3 regions of the Streptomyces sp. NPDC046909 genome follow, and region 3 is predicted to be linked to each of the others. Evidence: riboswitches for the same ligand, from Rfam matches in the RefSeq annotation. Region 3 holds a riboswitch; each other region holds the start of a gene.
The links. A riboswitch is a leader RNA that binds a small molecule or an ion and turns the genes downstream of it on or off. The one in region 3 is predicted to bind cyclic di-AMP.

Region 1: linked by a shared signal. The riboswitch ahead of ABZ928_RS29635 (C40 family peptidase) and the one ahead of ABZ928_RS43250 (transglycosylase SLT domain-containing protein) in region 3 are both predicted to bind cyclic di-AMP.
Region 2: linked by a shared signal. The riboswitch ahead of ABZ928_RS13630 (transglycosylase family protein) and the one ahead of ABZ928_RS43250 (transglycosylase SLT domain-containing protein) in region 3 are both predicted to bind cyclic di-AMP.

Annotation. Positions count from the first base shown of each region.
Region 1 is NZ_JBEYXC010000009.1:304,665-312,583, forward strand. It holds gene ABZ928_RS29625 (ATP-dependent Clp protease proteolytic subunit) at 38-673, shown strand; gene ABZ928_RS29630 (hypothetical protein) at 681-995, shown strand; cyclic di-AMP (ydaO/yuaA leader) riboswitch at 1,274-1,486, shown strand; gene ABZ928_RS29635 (C40 family peptidase) at 1,490-1,963, shown strand; gene ABZ928_RS29640 (ATP-binding protein) at 2,032-2,490, opposite strand; gene ABZ928_RS29645 (helix-turn-helix transcriptional regulator) at 2,703-3,572, shown strand; gene ABZ928_RS29650 (DUF397 domain-containing protein) at 3,582-3,815, shown strand; gene ABZ928_RS29655 (8-amino-7-oxononanoate synthase) at 3,852-4,979, opposite strand; gene bioB (biotin synthase BioB) at 5,126-6,322, shown strand; gene ABZ928_RS29665 (adenosylmethionine--8-amino-7-oxononanoate transaminase) at 6,315-7,595, shown strand; gene bioD (dethiobiotin synthase) at 7,597-7,919, shown strand, end outside.
Region 2 is NZ_JBEYXC010000004.1:118,327-126,245, forward strand. It holds gene eno (phosphopyruvate hydratase) at 1-180, opposite strand, end outside; gene ABZ928_RS13630 (transglycosylase family protein) at 485-1,174, opposite strand; cyclic di-AMP (ydaO/yuaA leader) riboswitch at 1,178-1,356, opposite strand; gene ABZ928_RS13635 (transglycosylase family protein) at 1,551-2,528, opposite strand; gene ABZ928_RS13640 (cytochrome P450) at 2,744-4,024, opposite strand; gene ABZ928_RS13645 (hypothetical protein) at 4,021-6,420, opposite strand; gene ABZ928_RS13650 (nucleoside triphosphate pyrophosphohydrolase) at 6,544-7,551, opposite strand; gene ABZ928_RS13655 (SurA N-terminal domain-containing protein) at 7,667-7,919, opposite strand, start outside.
Region 3 is NZ_JBEYXC010000019.1:19,128-27,046, reverse strand. It holds gene ABZ928_RS43280 (beta-galactosidase) at 1-141, opposite strand, end outside; gene ABZ928_RS43275 (extracellular solute-binding protein) at 386-1,738, shown strand; gene ABZ928_RS43270 (sugar ABC transporter permease) at 1,794-2,792, shown strand; gene ABZ928_RS43265 (carbohydrate ABC transporter permease) at 2,789-3,691, shown strand; gene ABZ928_RS43260 (LacI family DNA-binding transcriptional regulator) at 3,688-4,716, shown strand; gene ABZ928_RS43255 (HAD family hydrolase) at 4,810-5,646, shown strand; gene ABZ928_RS43250 (transglycosylase SLT domain-containing protein) at 5,643-6,089, opposite strand; cyclic di-AMP (ydaO/yuaA leader) riboswitch at 6,095-6,281, opposite strand; gene ABZ928_RS43245 (CocE/NonD family hydrolase) at 6,489-7,919, opposite strand, start outside.

The DNA of each region.
Region 1 (7,919 bases), on a different contig from region 3:
CTGTACATTTTTTACAGACGCAGAAGGAGGGGTACCCATGACCCGACCGACCGCCCGCCATGTCCTGCCCGAGTTCACGGAACGCACGAGCTTCGGGCAGAAGACGATGGATCCCTACTCGAAGCTGCTGGAGGAGCGGATCGTCTTCCTCGGGACGCCGGTCGACGATGTCTCGGCGAACGATGTGATGGCGCAGTTCATGCACCTCGAGTACCAGGACCCGGACCGGGACATCTCCCTCTACATCAATTCCCCCGGCGGCTCGTACAGCGCGATGTCGGCGGTGTACGACACGATGCAGTACATCCGCTGCGACGTGGAGACGATCTGCCTGGGGCAGGCCGGTTCGGCGGCCGCGGTGCTGCTCGCGGCGGGCACCCCGGGCAAGCGGTTCGCCCTGCCGGGCGCGCGCGTGATGATCCATCAGCCGTCGCTGCCCGAGCCGGTGGAGGGACAGGCCAGCGATCTGGCCATCCAGGCCGAGGAGTTGGGGCGCATCCGCCACCGCCTGGAGGAGATGCTCGTACGGCACACCGGGCGCAGCCACGAGCAAGTCACCGCGGACATCGAGCGGGACAAGATCATGGACGCCCAAGAGGCCGTGGAGTACGGGCTGGTGGACCGGATCATCCCCAGCCGGAAGGCCACCGCCGCGCCGCCCACCGGGCGGTGAGGGGCCGGTGCTCCCACCCGAACTCCCACCGCTGCCCGCCCTGACGCGCGCCGAGGGCGAGTTGATCGACCGTTATCTCGACGTGGTCGATCTGCTGGGCCGTATCAACCCGGCGCACCACGGCGACACCTACCGCGGACTGCGGGCCGCCCAGGCGCTCGTGGCCAAGGCGGCCGCACTGCGCGACGCGCTGGCGACGATGCATCAGCGCGGCGAGACCGAGGTGCACGCCGCGACCCTGGCGCAGGCGCTGCGGGTGCTCGACGGCGAGCGGCGCACCGCGCGGGTCGCCCTGCCGCCGCAGTGTCCGGACCGGGGTTGAAACGGACCAAATGACGTACCCCCATTCGGAGTAGACGCCTCTCCTTCGACTGGGCCGTCAGGCTTGCGCGACGCGCGTAGCCCGAGTCCGGAATGAGTGCCTCCGATGCTGGTCCGGGCGTCCTCGGACCCCTGGACAGTCCCTCGAACAGACGAGTGTCCACCCGAACGGGTGAGTGGTGAGTAACAACACAAATCCCCGATTCCATTGGGTTTTTCGGCATTGAGTGCGTGAAGATCCCTGTCTGACGACAAGCCCCCGCCACAGCGGCGGGGCGGTCCGGGTGGACGCCGAGTCCTGCCGCCGCCCGGATGACCGAGTCGACAGGAGTGGATCGGCAGGAGTGGAGGACCCAAGCACGACGGGTCGCCGGAGCAGCCTTCATCGGCCGTTCCGAGCAGCCCTTGGGGTGAAGCCGCAGTTTGCGGCCGGGCAACTTCGCCAGCCCGAATCCGACAGGTCATCCTTCACAGGCGGCTGACGAAGGGTTGCGCATGACTGCGCTCAATCGTGTCCCGTCGCTGATGGCCCGAGCCGGTACGGCTTCGGCTCTCACCCTCGCCGCAGTGGGCGGCTCCCTCGTGGTCCCGGGCCTCGCGTCCGATGCCGAGGCCGCGACACCGGCGACGAAGGCACTCCAGGTAGCGGCCTCCAAAAAGGGCTCCCCGTACAAGTACGGCGCCGCGGGGCCGCACCGCTTCGACTGCTCGGGGCTCACGCTCTACTCGTACAAGAAGGCCGGCAAAAAACTGCCTCGTACGGCGGCCCAGCAGTACAACAAGACCCGCCACATCTCCTCCGGCAGCCGCAAGGCCGGAGACCTCGTGTTCTTCCACTCGGGGTCGAACGTGTACCACGTCGGTATTTACGCGGGGAAGGGGAAGATCTGGCACTCCCCGAAGACCGGGGAGGTCGTGAAGCTGGAGAAGATCTGGACGAAGAGCGTCTGGTACGGCCGGGTCAAGTGACCCGATCCCGCGGGGGTGACGGCGACCTGACCCGCCGCCACCCTCGCGGGGCCGCCGTAGCGCCCCGCCTACGGTTCCTGCTGCCCCGCCGCTGACACCGGCTCCGCCGGGACGGTCCAAGGCAGTTCGATGGAAACCGTCTTGCCCCCCTCGCGCGTGGGCCGCACTCTCAGTTTTCCGCCGCACTCGGCGGTGAGCCACCGAATGATGACCATGCCTCGGCCGTTGTCCTGCTGGACAGCGGCCGGCAGGCGTTTGGGGAAGCGGGGGTGGCTGTCGGTGACGCCGATGCGCAGTTGTTCGTCACGGTCGAGATGGATGTCCACCGTGAAGGTGGGTGACTGCCCGAAGGTGTGCTGTACGGCGTTGGTGGCGAGTTCGGAGACGATGAGCCGGATCGTCTCCGCCACCTCGGTGTCCGCCGGCAGACCCCATTCCGCCAGGGTGCCGATGACATAGGTGCGGGCCGCGGAGACCGAGGCGGGATCGCTCGGCAGAGTGACGGATGCTTCCAGATGGTCTGCCATGGCGACGTCGTCCCTTTCCCACGGGACCGCAGTCCGACACGGAGCGGATGGTTCGAGTACGGTCCCGGACTGGTGCTTCGCCGCCAGACTGCCATTACCAGGCCCGTCACGGTGCCGATCCACCAAGATATGCATATATCTGTCGCTCGAAGCGGTGAACTCTCCGACGGAAAACCGTATTTGAGCGGCCCGTAAGGAGTAAGGAGTAGCCCATGCAGCACGGTCCCGCGGTACGCCGCCGGAAACTGGGCGCCGAACTGCGTGCGTTGCGCACGGGTGCGGGGCTCACCAGTGGTGAGGCGGCCCGGCTGGCGGGCTGGCACCAGTCCAAGGTGAGCCGGATCGAGACGGGCGCGAGCGGAGTGAAACCGGCCGATGTGCGGTTACTCCTGGACGTCTACGAGGTGCGCGACGGCCAACTGCGTGAGCTGCTGCTGGTGTTGGCGGGGTCCGACGAAGGGGGCGGACGGCACCACTGGTGGCACCAGTACCGCGGGGTACTGCCGACGACGTACCGCGACTTCATCAGTCTGGAGTCCCAGGCGAGCGCGATGCGCACGCTGGAGACCTCGGTGGTGCCGGGGCTGTTGCAGACACCGGAGTACGCGCGCGCGGTGACCCGGGCCGCGGTGGGCGGGCTCGACGCGGACACCGACGACAGACTGGACGCGCTGGTCGAGGTGCGGCTGGCCAGGCAGGACGTACTGCGGGCCCAGCCGCCGTTGGAGCTGAGCGCGGTGCTGGACGAGGCGGTGCTGCGCCGGGAGATCGGCGGGCCCGCGACGATGGCGCGGCAGCTGCGGAGACTGATCGAGGCGGCGCGGCTGCCCCAAGTGAGGCTTCAGGTGCTGCCGTTCGCCGCGGGAGCGCACATCGGCATCACCGGGCCTTTCGTAATCTTCTCTTTTCCGAGCACATCTGATCTGGACGTGGTTGTTCTCGACCACATGACGAGTAGCCTCTACCTCGAACGGAAAGAAGACCTCCAGGCCTACACGGAGGCCTTCAACACCCTTCAGATCCACGCCCTTTCGCCCGAGGACTCGTTGGATTACATCGCCGGGATAGGTGACGGCGCGTAAGGAGGCACCATGTCCGCAATGCCTCGGAACGTACCTTCCAGTACCGATTCCAGTACGGATCTGCACGTCGTGCGATGGCTGCGCAGCAGCTACAGCACCGGTGCGAACAACTGTGTGGAGACGGCTCGGCCGCTGACCGGCCCCCAGGCCGGTCTGCTCGCCGTGCGCGACTCCAAGAACCCGTCCGGACCCGCGCTGCTCTTCTCCCCCGAGAGCTGGGCGGGGTTCACGGCCGCGTTCTGAGCCACTCCGTCCGAAGCACGGCCGTGTCACGCCGACTCATGGTCGTGTCTCACCGATCACCTGTACAGCGCGTTCGATCTGCGCCTCGGAGAGGTCCGCGCGGGCGGTCAGCCTGAGCCGTGAGATGCCGTCGGGCACGGAAGGGGGCCGGAAGCAGCCCACGGCGAGACCCGCGGTACGGCAGTCCGCCGCCCACCGCACGGCCTGATCCGGGGACGGAGCGCGCACGGAGACCACCGCGGCGTCGGGGCGTACCGCCTCGTGCCCCGCGGCGGTCAGCCGTGCGTGCAGTTCGGCGGCCACGGTCCGGGCGCGCGCCGCGCGTTCCGGCTCGCGGCGCAGCAGGTTCAGTGCGGCGAGGGCCGCTCCCGCCGCGGCGGGGGCGAGCCCGGTGTCGAAGATGAAGGTCCGGGCCGCGTTGACGAGGTGGTCGATGACCCGGGCGGGGCCGAGCACGGCGCCGCCCTGGCTGCCGAGCGACTTGGACAGCGTGACCGTCACGACGACGTCGTCGGCGCCCGCGAGCCCCGCCGCGTACGGGGCGCCGCGGCCGCCGTCGCCGAGTACGCCGAGGCCGTGGGCGTCGTCGACCAGCAGGCCCGCGCCGTGCTCCCGGCATGCCTCGGCGAGCCCGGCGAGCGGGGCGGCGTCGCCGTCCACGGAGAAGACCGTGTCGGATACGACGACCGCGGGACCGTCGTGCGTGTGCAGCGCCTTGCGCACGGCGTCCGGGTCGGCGTGCCCGACGACCTGGGTCGTGCCCCGGGCCAGCCGGCAGCCGTCGATGAGCGAGGCGTGGTTCCCGGCGTCGGAGACGATCAGCGAGCCGTGCGGGGCGAGCGCGGTGACCGCGGCGAGGTTGGCGGCGTACCCGGAGGAAAAGACGAGAGCCGCTTCATGACCGCTGTATTCGGCCAGCTCGCGTTCCAGCTCGGTGTGAAGCTCGGTGGTGCCGGTGACGAGCCGGGACCCGGTGGCGCCTCCGCCCCAGGTCCGGGCGGCCCGCGCGGCCCCCTCGACGACCTCGGGGTGGCGGGCCAGACCCAGGTAGTCGTTGCTCGCCAGGTCGAGGAGCGGCGAGTCGGCGGGACGGGGCCGCAGGGTCCGTACGAGCCCGGCGCGGCGGCGCAGCAGCGCCTGCTCGTCGATCCAGCCGAACGCCATGGGTCCTCCGGGGTTTTGTAGGCAGCGAACAGACACTAGTGCCCGATCCGGGCACCCACTGTGTGGCAATACCCACACAGCGAATGGCAGCTGTTGTACGAACTCTCCTTGGCCCGGGACGGGTCCGTAGGACAGGATCAGGACCCATGGACCTGCTGAACACGCTGGTGGACAAGGGGCTTCGGCGCGAGCTGCCGACCCGCGACGAAGCACTCGCCGTCCTCGCCACCTCCGACGACGACCTGCTCGATGTGGTGGCCGCGGCCGGAAAGGTGCGCCGCCACTGGTTCGGCCGACGGGTGAAACTGAACTACCTCGTCAACCTCAAGTCCGGGCTGTGCCCCGAGGACTGCTCCTACTGCTCGCAGCGCCTGGGCTCCGAGGCCGGGATCCTGAAGTACACCTGGCTCAAGCCCGACGAGGCTTCCCAGGCGGCCGCCGCGGGTCTGGCGGGCGGCGCCAAGCGGGTCTGCCTGGTGGCGTCCGGGCGCGGGCCGACGGACCGGGACGTGGACCGGGTCGCGGGCACCATCAAGGCGATCAAGGACCAGAACGAGGGCGTCGAGGTGTGCGCCTGCCTGGGCCTGCTCTCCGACGGCCAGGCCGAGCGGCTGCGCGAGGCGGGCGCCGACGCCTACAACCACAACCTCAACACGTCCGAGGCGACGTACGGGGAGATCACGACCACGCACACCTACGCCGACCGCGTGGACACCGTGCAGAAGGCGCACGCGGCGGGTCTGTCGGCCTGCTCGGGCCTGATCGCGGGCATGGGCGAGTCGGACGAGGACCTGATCGACGTGGTGTTCTCGCTGCGTGAGCTGGACCCGGACTCGGTGCCGGTCAACTTCCTGATCCCCTTCGAGGGCACCCCGCTGGCCAAGGAGTGGAACCTCACCCCGCAGCGCTGTCTGCGCATCCTGGCGATGGTCCGCTTCGTCTGCCCGGACGTCGAGGTGCGGATCGCGGGCGGCCGTGAGGTCCATCTGCGCACGATGCAGCCCCTGGCCCTGAACCTCGCCAACTCGATCTTCCTCGGCGACTACCTGACCTCCGAGGGCCAGGCGGGCAAGGCCGACCTGGAGATGATCGCGGACGCCGGGTTCGAGGTGGAGGGCGCGGGCGAGGTGACGCTGCCCCAGCACCGGGTCGACGTGGCAGCGGCGGGCGGGTGCGGGTCGCACGCGAGCGCGGGCTGCGGCTCGCACGAGGGCGCCGGGTGCGGGTCCGTGTGCGGTGCGGCGCCCGAGCCGGCCGTGACTCCGGCGGCGAGCGAGCCGCGTACGGACCTGGTCGCCGTACGCCGTCGTGGTGCCGGAACGGATCTCGCGCCCAATGCCTGACCTGCCCGTGTCCGAGCTGCTCGAGCTCGACCGGCGGCATGTCTGGCATCCGTACGGGCCGATGCCGGGGCGGCAGGAGCCGTTGGTCGTGGAGTCGGCGAGCGGGGTCCGGCTGCGGTTGGCGGACGGCTCGGGCGAGCTGGTCGACGGGATGTCGTCCTGGTGGTCGGCGATCCACGGCTACAACCACCCCGTCCTCAACGAGGCCGCGCACGAGCAGCTCGGGCGGATGAGCCATGTGATGTTCGGCGGGCTCACGCACGAGCCCGCCGTACGGCTGGCGAAGCACCTTGTCGACATGTCTCCCGAGGGCCTGGAGCATGTGTTCCTCGCCGACTCCGGGTCGGTGTCGGTCGAGGTCGCGGTGAAGATGTGCCTTCAGTACTGGCGCTCGCTGGGGCGCGGCCGGAAACAGCGCCTGCTGACCTGGCGCGGCGGCTACCACGGTGACACCTGGCAGCCCATGTCGGTGTGCGACCCCGAGGGCGGGATGCACGAGCTGTGGAGCGGGGTGCTGCCGCGCCAGGTGTTCGTGGACGCTCCGCCGGCCGAGTACGAGGAGTCGTACGCCGAGCAGCTGCGCGCCACGATCGAGCGGCACGCCGATGAGCTGGCCGCGGTGATCGTGGAGCCGGTGGTGCAGGGTGCGGGCGGGATGCGGTTCCACTCCCCCGCGTATCTGCGGGTGCTGCGGGAGGCGTGCGACGCGCACGACGTGCTGCTGGTGTTCGACGAGATCGCGACCGGCTTCGGGCGCACCGGGGCGCTGTTCGCGGCGGAGCACGCGGCGGTGACGCCGGATGTGATGTGCGTGGGCAAGGCGCTGACCGGCGGTTATCTGACGATGGCGGCGACGCTGTGCACATCGGGGGTGGCCGACGGCATCTCCCGGGGCGAGGTCCCGGTGCTCGCGCACGGCCCGACGTTCATGGGCAATCCGCTCGCCGCAGCCGTGGCCTGTGCCTCGATCGAGCTGCTGCTCGGGCAGGACTGGCTCGCGGAGGTCAAGCGGATCGAGGCGGGGCTGCGGGACGGTCTGGCGCCGGCCCTGGAACTGCCGGGTGTGAAGGACGTACGGGTCCTCGGCGCGATCGGCGTGGTCCAGCTCGACCACGCCGTGGACATGAGCGCGGCGACCGCCGCGGCCGTGCGCGAGGGCGTATGGCTGCGGCCGTTCCGCGACCTCGTCTACACGATGCCGCCGTATGTCACGGGTGACGCGGACGTGGCACGGATCGCGCGTGCGGTGTGCGCCGCGGCGCGGGAGGGATGACATGTCGGTCCTGGTGATCACGGGTACGGGCACGGAGGTCGGCAAGACCGTCGCGACCGCGGCGGTCGCCGCGGCGGCCGTGGCGGCGGGCCGGTCGGTGGCCGTGCTCAAGGCGGCGCAGACCGGCGTACGGCCGGACGAGCCCGGGGACGCGCAGGAGGTGTCGCGGCTCGCGGGCGCGGTGACGGCCGCCGAAGTCGCCCGCTATCCCGAGCCGTTGGCCCCCGCGACGGCGGCGCGCCGGGCGGGGCTCGCCCCAGTGCGGCCGCGGGACGTCGCCGAGGCCGCCGCCAAGCTGGCCGCCGAGCACGACCTGGTACTGGT
Region 2 (7,919 bases), on a different contig from region 3:
GCGGTTCGGGTCACCGTCGCGGAGCTCGATGGCCTCGAAGGCACCGGTGGAGGCGCCGGACGGAACGGCGGCACGACCCGTGCTGCCGTCGTCGAGGCCGACCTCGACCTCGACCGTGGGGTTGCCTCGGGAGTCCAGGATTTCCCGGGCTACGACGACGTCGATGGACGGCACGAGCATCTCCTTCTTGGATGTGACGCGGCTACGGCACTACCGCAGCGGCTCTGCGAGACGAGCCTAACCGGCTCCGGGCGATCGGCCACCGCGTGGACCGCCCCGTGGACAGAACCGATCGTAAATTGTTTCTGAACGGAACAAAGACGCTTCCGGAAACCCGGCACAAAAAAGCCCCGCCCCGGTGCGTACGGGGGAACACGCACCGGAGCGGGGAGCCCGTGGGGACGGGGGGACCCTCACGAGGCCTTCAGTATGAGGACCACGGATGTGAGGGCGCTGTGGTTCAGCTGGGTCTTGCCGGTGCCTCTTACTTGAGGTGCAGCTGCTGACCCGGGTAGATGAAGTCGGCGTCGCTGACGATGTCCTTGTTCAGCTTGAACAGCTTCTGCCAGCCGCCCTTGACGTCGTGCTCCTCGGCGATGGAGCTGAGGGTGTCACCCTTGACGACCTTGTACTCGCCGTCGCCCTTCTTGACCTTCTTACCGGTCGGGGTGGTGACGGTCTTCTTCGCGGTCGTGCGCTCGGAGGAGCGGGACGTCGACTGCTCGGAGGAGCGGGTGCTGGTGCCGCTGTCGCTCGACGAGCTGGAGGAACCGCTGGAGGAGCTGCTGCTGCCGGTGTAGGTGGCGCCGGACAGGCCCACACCGCAGGTCGGCCAGGCACCCTTGCCCTGGGAGGCGAGGACCTTCTCGGCGATCTCGATCTGCTGCGCCTTGGTGGCCTGGTTCGCGGTGGAGGCGTACGCCGTGCCGCCGTACGCGGCCCAGGTCGAGGCGGAGAACTGCAGACCGCCGTAGTAACCGTTGCCGGTGTTGATGGACCAGTTGCCGCCCGACTCGCACTGGGCGACGGCGTCCCACTCGGAGGCGGTGGCGGCGGAGGCGTTGCCGGCCGCCATCAGCGGGGCGGCTATCGCGACACCGGTGACGCCGGCGAGCGCGGCGGCGCGGGTGGCCTTGGACGGACGGCGGTGCTTGCCCTTGCCGGAAAACAGCATGGTGGATCCCCTCACCGACGCCTGCGAGGTGAGCTGTCGGGTTCGGGCCGGTTGAGTTGCCCGGCCGCGCGTCGGGGCCTCTCGGCCCACTGCGCGGCTTCACCCCGAGCCGGACCAGCGTGAACTGCTGGGCCCGGCACTTACCTTGGGTCCCCCGCTCCTGCCTACGGCGCTTGACGCGACGACTGTTCCCGTACGGCCGCTGGCAGGATTCGGCGTTGCGGCAGCCGGGGCTCGTGGTGACGAGCGGTGTTGACCGTAGACACGGAACCCGGGGGATTTCAAAGACGATCAGGGCTTCTGAGACTCATCCCACACTTTCGCCAAACCGGACATTTACTGCGAAGTGCGGCGCGAACTCCCGTGCTTTTTCGCCCTATTCGGTACCGAGTACGAGGGTCTGACCGGGCATGATGTCGCTCGGGTCGGCGCCGATGACCTGCTTGTTCTCGGCGTAGAGCCGACGCCATCCGCCGTCGACGTCAAGGGAGTCGGCGATGGAGGCGAGGGTGTCACCGGAGCGGACGGTGTACGAGCTCTCGTCGGCACTCGCGCCGCGGTGCTTGCCGGTGCCGGTGCCGGCGCCGGTGCGGGCGTCGGCGTCGGCGCCGCTGTCGGTCGCGAGGGCGCCGGTGTCAACGAGGGCCGAAGAGCCGCCCTCTTGCCATGAGTTGTCCGATTCGTCAGCATCCGTCTCTGCTGTGGGTGAGCCGTCGGACGGCTGTGAGTTCTCGGCGCCGGGGTCGGAGGTGTCCGACTTGGCGGAGTTGTCCGCTTCGGTGGATGCGGAAGGCGAAGGGGTCGCGTCGGTGGAGGACGCGTCGGACGACCCGGAGGACGAGCCCGAGGACGAGGACGAGTCAGGCGATCCAGATGAACCGGAGGAACTGGACGAGTTGGATGATCCGGATGAACTGGACCCTTCGGACGCCGAGGGGCTGTCGCTCGCGACGCCGGTGTCGACCTCGTCCGAGGCCGAGTCCCGGCTCAGCCCGTTGAGCAGCCCGCAGGTGCCCCAGACGCCGACGCCCTGATCCGCGAGGACCTTCTCGGCGACGGCTATCTGCTGGTTGCGGCTGGCGAGGTCGGGGCTCGTGGCGTAGTCGAGGCCGCCGTACTTCTCCCAGTTCGCCTGGGAGAGCTTGAGCCCGCCGTAGTAGCCGTCGCCGTTGTTCGCACTCCAGGAGCCGTCGGTCTCGCACTTGGCGACCTGGTCCCAGGTGTTTCCGTCCGCCGCGCTCGCGCCGCCGGCACCCAGCAGCGGGATCGCGACGGCGGAGCCGGTCACTCCGGCCGCGACGAGAAGTGCCGGAGCCTGGCGGGGGCGACGGTGACGACCGTTCCCGGTGAGCATGCGGGGGCCTTTCGCGAGACGACAGTGACCGGCGTGACGGGTGGAGCGGGTCGCCACGCTGATGCGTGAACGTATCGGCAGTCGATCACTTGTCACAAGTTAATGCCGCGTAGATCACGTGAAGATCACAGACTTGAGGGGATGTCATGTTCGCAAGGGCCAGCGGGGACGGGCGAGTTGGCGCGAAGCCGCCTACGGATTCGGCGTGAAGCCGGTCACCCGGCCCGCCCCGCAGGCGTGAACTCGACCGGCAGGGTGCGCAGTCCACGCATGATGAGGCCACCACGCCATCTCAAATCGGCCGAATCCACCGCGAGTCGGAGATCCGGGAGCCGGGTGAGGAGCGTGGCCAGCGCGGTCTGTCCCTCCAGCCGGGCCAGCGGGGCGCCCAGGCAGTAGTGGATGCCGTGGCCGTATCCGAGGTGCTGGTTGTCCCGCCGGGAGAGGTCGAGGACGTCGGGATCGGCGAACCGCTCCGGATCCCGGTCCGCGGCGGCCAGTACGACGAGCACGGGGTCGCCGGGTGCGATGTCCTGCCCGCCGATGGTGAGCGGGCGGGTGGCGAAGCGCCATGTGGCGAGTTCGACGGGGCCGTCGTAGCGGAGGAGTTCCTCGACGCCGGTTTCGAGGAGGCCGCTCTCCCCGGCGGTGAGGGAGTCCTGGAGGCGGGCCCGCTGCTCGGGGTGGGTGAGAAGGGCGTACGTGCCGTTGCCGATGAGGTTGACGGTGGTCTCGAAGCCGGCAAAGAGAAGAATGAAGGCCATGGCCGCGGCCTCGTTCTCGGTGAGGTGCTCGCCGTGGTCGGAGGCGCGGATGAGACCGGAGATGAGGTCCTCGCCGGGGACGGGGTCGGCCGGGAGCCCTTCGCGCTTGCGGTGGATGAGCTCCAGCAGATACCCGCGCATCTTCTTGACCGACCGCGCGACACCGCCCCGCGGCCCTCCGCCGTGCCGGATCATCATGCCCGCCCAGTCCCGGAAGTCGTCCTGGTCCTCGCGCGGGACGCCGAGCAGGTCGCAGATGGCGTAGATGGGGAGCGGGAAGGCGAAGTCATGGATGAGGTCGGCGGAGCCGGTCTCGGCGAACCGGTCGATGAGCCGGTCGGTGAGCTCCTGCACGCGCGGCGCGAACTCGGCGACCCGACGCGGGGTGAACGCCTTGCTCACCAGCCGCCGCAGCCTCGTGTGGTCCGGCGGGTCGATGTTCAGCAGATGCGTCATCAACTCGGCCTTGCGCTCACCGGGGATCCCGGTCTTCCCCTTCGCGTGCGCGGGCTCGTCATGATGCTCCGGGTTCTTGCTGAGCCGCTGGTCGGCGAGGGCCTGCTTGGCATCGGCGTACCGCGTGACCAGCCACGCCTCCACACCGCTGGGCAGCTTGGTCCGGTGCACGGGGGCGTGTTCACGGAGCCAGGCGTAAGCGGGGTAGGGGTCGGTGGCGAACTCCCAGGTGAAGAGGTCGGGGGCCGCAGGGACGGAGGTCGGCTGGTCGGTCACTCCTTGACGGTATCCGGGTTTCCCTCAAGCACCTTCTTCGCGCCTGGGTGACCCATGTCGGCGGCTTTGCGGTACCAGGTCTTCGCTTCGCCGGGCTTGTCCTGCTTTTCGAGGAGGGCGGCGAGGCGGTACGCGCCGTAGGCGTCGCCGGAGGCGTGGGCCTTCTCGTACTCGGCGCGGGCTTCGTCGAGTCGGCCTTGCTTTTCGAGTACGACACCGTGGTGGGCGATGTCCAGGGGGTAGCCGTCGGTGTCCTTGAAGTAGGACTCGGCATCCGCGAGGGACTGCGGCTCTTGCTGAGCGTGCCGCAGCAGTTCGACCGCCGGCTCCCCGCCGGTATCCACCGCCCGTTGAAGCCAGACCAGGGCCGATTCCCCTTCGTTGGAGACCAGGTGCCACCTCGCGAAGCTGGTGGCGACCTCGGTTCGTCCGGCCATGGCGGCAGACATGTAGCAGTCCCACGCGCCCTCGTCGTCTCCGCCGCCGAAGCACAGATCGCCGAGCAGGTGAGCTGCCTCCAGATCGTGGCCGGCCGCACCAGCCCGCAGCCACTGTCCCGCCCGCCCCAACAACGCCTTCCCCATCAGGGTCGCCGCCCCGGCATCCCCCGCCTCGGCGGCCGCCTCCAGGAAGGGCTCGGCGTCCTTCGTCTCGCCCCGCTCCACAAACAGCCGCCCCAGTCGCCCCGCCGCCTCCGTCTGCCCGGCCTCGGCGGCCCGCCGGAACCACTCCTCGGCCTCGGCACTCCTCCCCAGGCTCTCGCGCAACCGTCCCAGCTCAAACATCGCCTGACCGTCCCCCGCGTCGGCCGCACTCCGAAACGCCTCCCCGGCCCGTCGGGCCACCACCTCGAAGTCGTACGCCGTATCCCCCCGCGCCGCTTCCAACGCGCATCCCCAGACCGAACCGGCCACCTCCGGAAGACTCGGGTCCCGCACCGTCGTGTCCACGAGATACGGCGCCGCCTCCCACATCCCCGCACCACTGCTCCGCAGCATCCGCAGCGCCCCGTGGCGTTTCCCCGCGGCCCACGCCAGCGCCTCCTCGACCGACTCCCGCTCCATGCCCGCCACGACGTCGTACGCCTCGTGCACCGTCACAAGCAGTTCCTGCGGCAGCGGCCCCTGGAGTCCGCACCGGGCAAGGTCGATCGCGGCGCGCACCAATGCGTGGCCGCGCGGATGCCGGTGAGCCTGACGGGCCCGCCGCCACTCCTCCCAGAGCAGCGGTCCGACGGAGAGATAGACCGCGACTCCCTCCGCTCCGCTGTGTCGTGCAGCCTCCGCCAGCCGGACATCGCCCGCCTGCTCGGCGCGCTCCCGCTCGCTCTCGCTCCATTCCCTGGGCAGCTCGACCATGTGCGCCAGGTCAAGGACCCGCCCGCGCGGAGTGTTCCGGTATTCGTCGTACGCCCCCTCGCTGAGCGTGGCGAGCACGACCACCCCCTGCCCCGTCAACTGGGCCAGCAGCCGCAGTTCCAGACCGTCGCCGAGGTGGGTGTCGAGGTCGTCCAGCCACAGGACCAGCCGGTCGGACCGACCGCGCAGTACGGCGGGCAGGGCCCACAGGTCCGCACCCCGCGCAGGCGCGAACACCCGGGCGTCGGGGAGGACTTCGACCGCCGCCTCGACGGCCGTACGCGTCTTCCCGGCGAACGGCTCCCCCAGGACGACCACCAACCCGCCGCTCTCACCGGCCTGTTCGAGAGCGGCTCGCACCGACCCGTCCGCGTCCCGTCGGACGTACGGCGGGAGTGACGGCAGCCCCGGCACCCGGCGCGTCGGCCGCACCCCGTGCGCCAGCGGCTCCAGGCCGCCCACCGTCGACCAGTCGTCCGGCACCACGTGCCCGCCGCCCGGCTGTGCCCCGTACGTGTTCCGCACCTGCTGGACACCGATGAACTGCCCGTGGAACGTGCTGCCGCCGAAGTCGAGATGGTCACCGGCGGCGGCCGGAGCGGAGGTGCGGGCGGAGGCGGACGGATCGTCCGGGGTGGCAGGCGCGTCCATGGTGGCAAGCGCGTCCGGGGCGCCGGGGGTGTCCAAGGTTCCGCGGGTGTCCGAGGCACCGGGAGTGTCCGAGGCACCGCGGGTGAGGTCCCGTAGCGTCAGCTGGATGACGGCCGCGAGGTCACCGCAGGCTTTCTCCGTCGCCGGGGAGGACAGGAGCGCCTCACGCAGCCGGCCGCGCCACAGTCGCTCGACCACGATCCGGACGGCGGGCCCCTGGGGCAGGGCGACGGCCTGACGGTACAGAGTCACCTCGTAGTCCGGCAGTCCGAGCCGCCGGAACCAGAAGGCGAAGCGCTCCTCGACGACCTTCCGCGCCTCCGAAGCCAAGCCCTCCATGAGCGCCCTGGCCCCGTCCGCAGCCAGTTCCTCCACACTCCGCGCCACGCACGCCCCCATGCCACCAACCGACCGTGCCTCCACGGTACTGAGGCACGGGCACGCCATTGCCCCGTCGCCCCGGTTGCGCACTCACCGCGCGTGTCCCGCTCGCGTCACGTCCTGCCTCGGTCAGCGCGCGCCGGTGCCGCTCTCCGTCTCCCGGATCGCGTCCCGGTACGCCCGTGCCGCCGCGCGCAGGGCCGCCTCCGGGTCGACGCCCGCTGCCTCCGCCCGTACCGCCAGGGCGAGCAACTCGTAGCCGAGGTCGTCGCCGGCCGGCAGCGGGACGTCCAGGCCCGCCGTGCGCACGCGGGACGCCAGTTTCGATGCGAGGGCGAGGCCGGGCTGGCCGAGGGGGATGCCTTCGGTGATCGAGGTGCGCTGTTTTTCGACGGCCTTGGTGCGGAGCCAGTGTTCCTTGACCTCCTCGGGGGTCGTCGCGGTCTCGTCGCCGAAGACGTGGGGGTGGCGGTGGATGAGCTTGGTGACGATGCCGCCGGCGACGTCGTCGATGGAGAAGGGGGTGTCCCCGTCCTCTGCGCGGCCTTCCTCGGCGATGCGGGCGTGGAAGACGACCTGGAGGAGGACGTCGCCGAGTTCCTCGCGGAGTTCGTCGCGGTCGCCGTCCTCGATGGCCTCGACGAGTTCGTAGGCCTCCTCGATGCCGTACTTGGCCAGGCCCTTGTGGGTCTGCTGGGAGGACCAGGGGCATTCGGCGCGAATGCGGTCCATGACCTGGACGAGGTCGAGGAGGCGGGCGCCCGGGAGGTCGTAGGAGGCGGGGAGGAGTTCCAGGTCGGGCATGGACACGCGGCCCGAGCCGGCGAGGCGGGCGAGGCCGTCGGTGAGGGCGGGTTCCCCCTCGCCGGTGGCGACGACCACGACGGTGCAGCCGTCGGCGCAGGCCGCGACCAGTTCCTCCGCCGTCGGGGACGCCTCGTCCACCCGTATGCCCGCCTCGCGCAGATAGGGCAGCTGCGGGTGCGCGCCGTCGGCGCACAGCACGCGGTCGGCGGCGTGCAGTGCCTGCCAGGCGGGCCAGGACAGCAGTCCGGGGGCGACGCGGTGGCTGGTGGTCAGCAGGACGATGCGGCCGGTGGCGGGGGCCGGGACGGGTTCGGGGCTGGTGGTGTTCACGAGTCGAAGCTAACTCACGCCGCCGACAGCCCCGAGAGTTATCCACAGGGCGATCGACGGCGCCGTACCTGTCCGCTGCCGCGCCGTACCGTTTCGCTGCCGCGCCGCCCCGGCGTTACGCCGTCTCCTGCGTCCCCGTCGCCGTGACCTCCCGTACCCAGGGCGTCTTCGCGTCGACGCGGCTGCTCTTCTCGACGTCCCAGGTGCCGTAGCGGGGGTTGAGGTCGACGTCGAGTTTCTTGGAGGCCTCGGACAGGGCCTGCCAGAAGGCGGCCTGGCTGGTGTCCGTGCCGAGGGCGGCGGCGAGTTTCTGGGCCTCCAGCTGGAGGCGGAGGTTCTCGTCGAGGCGCTCGGGGGCGATGCCGTAG
Region 3 (7,919 bases):
CGCCCACGCGAAGACGCCGAGCGAGACCAGCGTGACGCCGGCCTCCCGCATCAGCCGTACGTCCTCCTCCCACACCTCTTCCGGCCATTGCTCGGGGTTGTAGTCACCTCCGAAAGCGAGTGGCTGACCGTCGTACGGCATGGGTGGACTCCCCGGGGGATCGACAAGGATCGACAAGAAGACGCCCTGATTCTGTGATCGTGCACATTTCGAGGAGCGTCCGACATCCGCGAGCAACAAGTAGGTAACCCGACGTCCCCTCCATTGACAAGGGGTTGAAACGCTTCTCTACTGTGCACGATCACAGAGCCGATCGGCGTTCGCGCGCAGCCCCTCGGCCCTGAGAACCGCACCTCCGCAGCAGGCCCGTTCTCAGTCAGGGGAGATGACCATGTCGACGCACAGCCCCCGGATCAGCAGGCGCACCCTCCTCGCCGGGGCCACGGTCCTCGGCCTCAGCGGAACCCTCGCCGCCTGCGGCGGTTCCGACGACTCCGACGACTCCGGAAAGAACGACGGCGACAGCGGTACGCCCGTCAAGCTGACCTACTGGTCGTGGGCGCCCAACATGGAGAAGGTCGCCGCGATCTGGAACAAGAAGAACCCGAACATCACGGTCACCGTCTCCAAGCAGGCGTCCGGTGGCGAGATCGTCTCCAAACTGATCACCGCGAAGAAGGCGGGCAACGCGCCCGACCTCATCCAGGCCGAGTACCAGTCGCTGCCGACCCTCGTCTCCAACGACGTCCTCGCCGACATCGCGAAGTACGCCGGTGACGCCAAGTCCGAGTTCGCCGAGGGCCTTTGGGGCATGGTCACGCTCGGCACCGACGCGGTCTACGCGATCCCGCAGGACTCCGGGCCGCTGATGTTCTACTACCGCGAGGACCTCTTCAAGCAGCACGGGCTCAAGGTCCCGACGACCTGGACGGAGTTCGCGGAGACCGCCCGCGCCGCCAAGAAGGCGCTGCCGAAGTCCTACCTCACGACCTTCTCCGCCAACGACCCCGGTCTGTTCGCCGGGTTGGCGCAGCAGGCCGGCGCGAAGTGGTGGACCGTCGACAGCGGCGGCACCTGGACCGTGGCCATCGACGACGCCGCGACCAAGCAGGTCACCGAGTTCTGGGGCGGCCTGGTCCAGGAGGGCGTCATCGACAACCAGCCGATGTACACCCCGGCCTGGAACAACGCGCTCAACAAGGGCACCCACATCGGCTGGGTCTCCGCCGTGTGGGCGCCCGGCGTCCTGGTCTCCTCCGCGCCCGACACCAAGGGCAAGTGGCGGATGGCGCCGCTGCCGCAGTGGAAGGCGGGGGACAACGTCACCGGCAGCTGGGGCGGCTCCTCCACGGCCGTCTCCACCGACTCCCGGCACGCCGAGGCGGCGGCGAAGTTCGCGCGCTGGATCAACACCGACCCGGAGGCGCTGGCCGCGCTGGTCAAGGAGGCCGCGATCTACCCGGCCGCCACGAAGGGGCAGTCCGGGTCGATCCTGACGACCCCCGAGTTCTTCCCCAACCAGCCCGACTTCTACGACACGGCCGCCGAGATCGCCGCGACCACGGCCGCCTCCGCCTGGGGCCCCAACGTCACCATCGCCTACACCACCTTCAACGACGCCTTCGGCAAGGCCTCCAAGGCGAAGAAGGAGGCCCAGTTCCTGACCGCCCTGACCGACATGCAGTCGAAGACCTTCGACGACATGAAGAAGCAGGGCTTCAAGGTGGCCGGGGCATGACGGCCGCGCCGCTCACGAAGACGCCGCCCGCCCCGCTCCGGAAGGCGGCCCGGGCATGACCAGCGCCGCCCCCCTCAAGGGCTCCGACCGCACCCCGGTCGGGCCCCCGGCGGGCGGTGCGGGACCGGCCGACCCCGCCCGCCCCCGCCGTATACGGCGTCCCGGCCGCAGCGCGCCCTACTGGTTCCTGTTGCCGACCCTCCTCCTCTTCGCCGCCTTCACCGTCGTCCCCATCGGCTACGCGATCTGGCTGAGCCTGCACAAGGTCCAGGTCAAGGGCATGGGCCTGGGCAAGGGGGCCCGCGAGGAGGTCTGGAACGGCATCGCCAACTACACCGCCGTCCTCCAGAACTCCTCCTTCGGCCACAGCGTGCTGCGCGCCTTCGGCTACGGCCTCATCGTCATCCCGACCATGCTCGGCCTCGCCCTGGTCTTCGCACTGATGCTGGACACGCCGAGGGCCCGCAGTGCCCCCTTCGCCCGCCTGATGATCTTCCTGCCGTACGCGGTCCCCGGCATCATCGCGGCGTTGATGTGGGGCTTCCTGTACCTCCCCGACGTCAGCCCCTTCTACTACCTGCTCCGCGAGTTCGACCTCCCCCAGCCGGACCTCTTCGCCGACAGCAACCTCTACCTCTCCTTCGCCAACATCGCGGTCTGGGGCGGCACCGGCTTCAACATGATCGTCATCTACACCGCCCTCAGAGCGATCCCGCAGGAGATCTACGAGGCCGCCCGTATCGACGGCGCCTCGAACCTCAAGATCGCCCTGCGTCTCAAGATCCCGATCGTCATGCCCTCCCTGGTGCTCACCTTCTTCTTCTCGGTGATCGCCACCCTCCAGGTCTTCACCGAGCCCATGGCGCTGCGCCCGCTCACCAACGGACTGCCCACCGACTGGAGCCCGTTGATGGCCATCTACGACAGCGCCTTCCGCCAGTCCGACATCTACGGCGCCTCCGCGACCGCGGTCGTCCTGGCCCTGGCCACCTTCGTCGTCTCCTTCGCGCTGCTGCGCGTCGCCGACCGCCACACCGGGGAGGACCAGCGATGACGGCCCTGACCTCCACGACCACGACGTCCACGACGTCCACGACGTCCGCGACATCCGGGCCCGGGGCGCGACGCCGTACCGCCTGGGTTCCCACCCTCGTCCTGCTCCTCGGCGCCCTGTACTGCCTGGTCCCCATCGCCTGGGTGGTCATCGCGGCGACGAAGAACCGGGCCGAGCTGTTCTCGACCTTCACCTTCGCCCCCGGCACCGGCTTCCTCGACAACATCAGCGAGCTGACGACGTACCGGGACGGCATCTACTGGCGCTGGATGCTCAACTCCGCCTTCTACGCGGGCCTCGGCGCGTTCCTCTCCGCCGCGGTCTCGGCGGCCGGCGGCTACGCGCTGGGCCGGTTCGCGTTCCGCGGCCGGGAGGCGATCTTCAAGATGATCCTGGCCGGCGTCCTGGTCCCGGGCATCGTGCTCGCCGTACCGCAGTATCTGCTGCTGTCCGAGCTGGGCCTGGCCGACTCGTACTGGTCGATGCTGCTGCCGTCGATCCTGTCCCCGTACGGCGTCTACCTGGTCCGGATCTACGCGGCCGCGTCGGTGCCCGCGGAGCTGATGGAGGCGGCCCGTATGGACGGCGCGAGCGAGTGGCGGATCTTCTCGCGGGTCGCCGTACCGATGATGGTCCCGGGCCTGATCACGGTGTTCCTCTTCCAGTTCGTCGGCATCTGGAACAACTTCCTTCTGCCCTACGTCATGCTCGCCGACGACGAGAAGTTCCCGATCACCCTCGGCCTGTACACGCTCCTCGCCCAGGGCGCCTCGCAGCCCGCGCTCTACACCCTGGTCATCACCGGCTGTCTGCTGGCGATCCTCCCGCTGATCGCGCTGTTCCTGGTGATCCAGCGCTTCTGGTCGCTGGACCTGCTGAGCGGCTCGATCAAATCGTGACGGCCCGTGCGAACGGCCGCCGCAGACCACCCACCATCCATGACGTGGCGCGCGAGGCGGGCGTCTCGCGCGGCACCGTCTCCCGCTTCCTCAACGGCGGCCACTACGTCTCACCGGCCGCCGGACGGGCCGTGGCGGACGCCATCCGCAAGACCGGGTACGTCGTCAACCGCCATGCCCGCAGCCTGAGTACCGGACGCTCGGACTCGGTCGCCTTCTTGTTGACCGAGCCGCAGGAGAAACTGTTCGAGGACCCCAACTTCAATGTCCTGCTGCGGGGTTGCACCGAGAACCTCGCCCGGCACGACATCCCGCTGCTGCTCATGCTCGCCGCGAGCGACGGCGACCGGCGCCGACTGACCCGGTACCTCACCGCGGGCCACGTCGACGGCGTCCTGCTCGTCTCCAGCCACAGCGGGGACCCGGTCGCCGCCGAACTGCGGTCCGCCGGAATGCCGTTGGTGGCCTGCGGCAAGCCGATGGGGCTGGGCGCGAGGGTGAGTTACGTGGCGGCCGACGACCGCGACGGCGCCCGTGAGCTGGTCCGGCATCTCGTCGCCCGGGGCCGCCGCCGCATCGGCATGATCACCGGTCCGCTGGACCTCCCGGGCGGCACCGACCGCCTCGCCGGGTACCGCGAAGTGCTGACCGAGGCGGGCCTGCCGTACGACCCGGCGCTGGTGGCGGAGGGCGACTACCGCCGGGCGAGCGGAGAGCGGGCCGCCCGGCGACTCCTTGATCAGGCCCCCGACATGGACGCGGTGTTCGTGGCCTCCGACCTCATGGCCCAGGGCGTCGTCAACGCCCTTCACCTGCTGGGACGTTCGATCCCCGGCGACATCGCCGTCGGCGGCTTCGACGACTCCCCGGCCGCCGTCGCCGTCACCCCGGCCCTCACCACCGTCCGCCAGCCCTTCGAGCGCATCAGCACCGAGATGGTCCGCATGCTGCTCGCCCAGATCGCCGGTGAGGACACGGCCGGAGTGGTCCTTCCGACGGAACTGGTGGTGCGCGATTCCACTTGAGCGCGCAACCGGAGCACCGGTCAACGCATGTGAAGGCTGCGCCCGTCCGGTTCGCGTCGAGTCGCCGGGGGATTCCATCCGTATTCTCTGATCATGGCCGCACCCACCGCATATTCGCTCATCGCCACTGACCTGGACGGAACCCTCCTCCGGGGTGACGACACGCTCTCCGACCGGTCGCTCGCCGCGCTCGCGCGGGTGGCGGAGGCAGGCGCCCGGCATCTGGTGGTGACCGGCCGGCCGGCCCCGAGAGTGCGACCACTCCTCGACGACCTCGGCAGCACGGGGCTCGCGGTGTGCGGACAGGGCGCGCAGGTGTACGACGCCGGCGCGGACCGTCTGCTGTGGTCGGTCACCCTGGACCGGGAGCTGGCCGAGACCGCGCTCGGCAAGATCGAGGCCGAGGTCGGCCAGGTGTACGCCGCCGTCGACCAGGACGGCGTCGAGGGGCTCACGCTCATCGAACCGGGCTATCTGATGCCGCACCCGACCCTCCCGGCTGTACGGGTCGACCGGCGCGACGACCTGTGGTGCGAGCCGATCAGCAAGGTGCTGCTGCGCCATCCCACGCTGTCCGACGACGAGTTGGCGGCGACCGCGCGCGGAGTCGTCGGTTCCCTCGCGACGGTCACGATGTCGGGTCCCGGCACCGTCGAACTCCAGCCATGCGGCATCACCAAGGCGACGGGTCTCGCCCTGGCCGCCGAGTACCTCGGCCTCGGCCCGGACCGGACCATCGCCTTCGGGGACATGCCCAACGACATCCCCATGTTCGACTGGGCGGCCCACGGCGTCGCGATGGCGAACGCCCACCCCGAACTCAAGGCCGTGGCCGACGAGGTGACCTTGTCCAACGAGGACGACGGCATCGCCGTCGTCCTCGAAAGACTCTTCGGCAGCCCTGGGCAGAGCCTTTGTACGGGCCCTTAGTAGGCGCCCCACACGTTGTCGATGGACCCGTACCGCTGCGCCGCGTAGTTGCAGGCCGCGGTGATGTTGGCGACCGGGTCGTACGGGTCCCACGAGGTGTTGGCCACGTGGTACGCCTGGAAGGTCGGGTCGATCACCTGGAGCAGGCCCTTGGACGGGGTGCCCGCGGCCGCGTTGGAGTCCCAGCCGTTGATGGCGTACGGGTTGCCCGAGGACTCCCGGATGACATTGCGGTAGATGCCGTCGTACGTGCCCGGGATGCCGTTCTGCGCCATGACCTGGAGGGAGGCGCGGATCCAGCCGTCGAGGGTGTCGGAGTAGCCGAGCGAGGTCGCGGAGACCGTGCCGGTGGTGGCCGCGGAGGCGCTGGTCGCGCCGATGACGGGGAAGGCGAGCGCGGCGACGGCGGCACCGGTGACGGCGAGTTTGCGGGACAGGCGCATGGCGAAGTTCCTCTCCGGCGCCTGCGAGGTGAGCTGTCGGGTTCGGGCGGGAGATGCCCGGCCACACCGGAGAAGGCATGGCTTCACCCCGAGCCGTACCGGTGGGCCGTAATGGCACCGGTGCGGCGACTTACCTTGGGTCCCCCGCTCCTGCCGTACGTGTTCTCGTGAGTGAGTGAGCGGTATCAGGGCGGCGGCAGGATTCGGCGTCCGCCCTGGGCCGGGAACGTATGCGATCGCACATGTCCGGAACAAGTACCGGATTCACACATCACACCCGTTGATCATGGTGTGCGGCTTATGGGGCGCTGAATTCCGGGGGTGACGGGTGTGGCGAAGTGAGGCAAGTCACCGCGAAGCGCAAGAGGTGCAAAACGGTCAAGAATGCCCAACTGGCAACTAACCGGCCGTCCGTGGAATCCGCCGCTCCCACGTCCGGTGGAAGACCACCTCGCCGCCCTCCGCGCAGATCACCTCGTTGAAGGTGAGGAACTCAGCCGCCTCACAGGTGATCTCCGAGCGGGTCCGCACCGTGGTGTCCCACGCCAGCTCCGGCCGGTGCAGCCGGATCGACCACTCCGAGCGGGCCCGCGCCGACAGCGGGTCCGTCTCGTCGATCGTGTACGTCTCCAGCGCGTCCTCGGTGAACTCCAGACCGTCGGGGTACACGCGCGTGCCGCCGTATCGCGGATCGACCTCCAGCCGCCACTCACCCTTGGCGACATCGCGTACGACGAGGCGCTCGGGGCGCGGTTCGTCGAGAGTGACCGGGAAGGCCACGCCCAGCGGCTCGGACTGCTCGGGCTCGTCGAAGGTGACGGGCGCGCTCAAGTCGTGATTCCTGACCGGAAGTTCGAGGAAGCTGCCGGCCGGGTCCAGGGTGAAGCCCGCCTGCGACTCGGGCTGCGGCCACACCCACGGCCAGTACGCGGACGAGACGGCGAGCCGGATGCGATGCCCGGGCGGGAAGGCGTGCCCGATGCCGTTCAGCTCGAAGACGACCTCCTGTGTGGAGCCCGGCTCCCACGGCACGACCCGGTCCCGGCCGTGCCGCGCCGACAGGTTCAGCACACCCCGGGTGACCAGCGTCGACGACCCGTCCGGCGCGACATCGCACAACCGCGCGATCACCTGTCCGCGTGAAACCTCCGAGGTCACTTTGAGCCGCACCCGCGGCCGCCCCAGCACCCATGTCTCCTCACCCACCGCGAACTCGAAACAGGCCGAGCGCGCGTCCTCCTCCCGCTGGTCCGGCGGCAGATCGGCGTCGTTCCCGAACGGGAAGAAGCGCCCGGCGTCGACACCGGTGTGCTGGGGGGACCGTACGAGCACGGGGGCGCCCTGAAGGCCGTACGAGATGGTCGTGACGTGGGGGGAGGGCCAGGCCGGTTCAGCGACCCAGCGGCCGGGCAGGGTGTCGTAGACCGTGGCCGGGCGGTGCGAGTCGCTGATGTAGGAACGGAGCAGGGGCTCGCGCATGACGCCGGTGTCGATGCCCTTGAGGTGGTGGTCCCACCAGCGCAGGGTCTCCTGGAGGAAGCCGATCGCCGGGCCGGGCGGCAGGCCGCGGTCCGGGTACTGGTGGGACCAGGGGCCGATGAGGCCGCGTACGCGGTCCGGCGGGAGGTGCTCGACCAGACGGAGGACCGTGTCCCGGTACGGGTCGTGCCAGCCGCCCACCGCCAGGACCGCCGCGTCGATCGCGCCGTAGTCCTCGCAGACGCTGCCGTGCCGCCAGTAGTCGTCGCGGGTCTGGTGGGCCAGCCAGGTGTGGAGGAACGGGTCGACCTGCTCCAGGCGCTTGAGCCACAGGTCCCGCCACGCCACGCC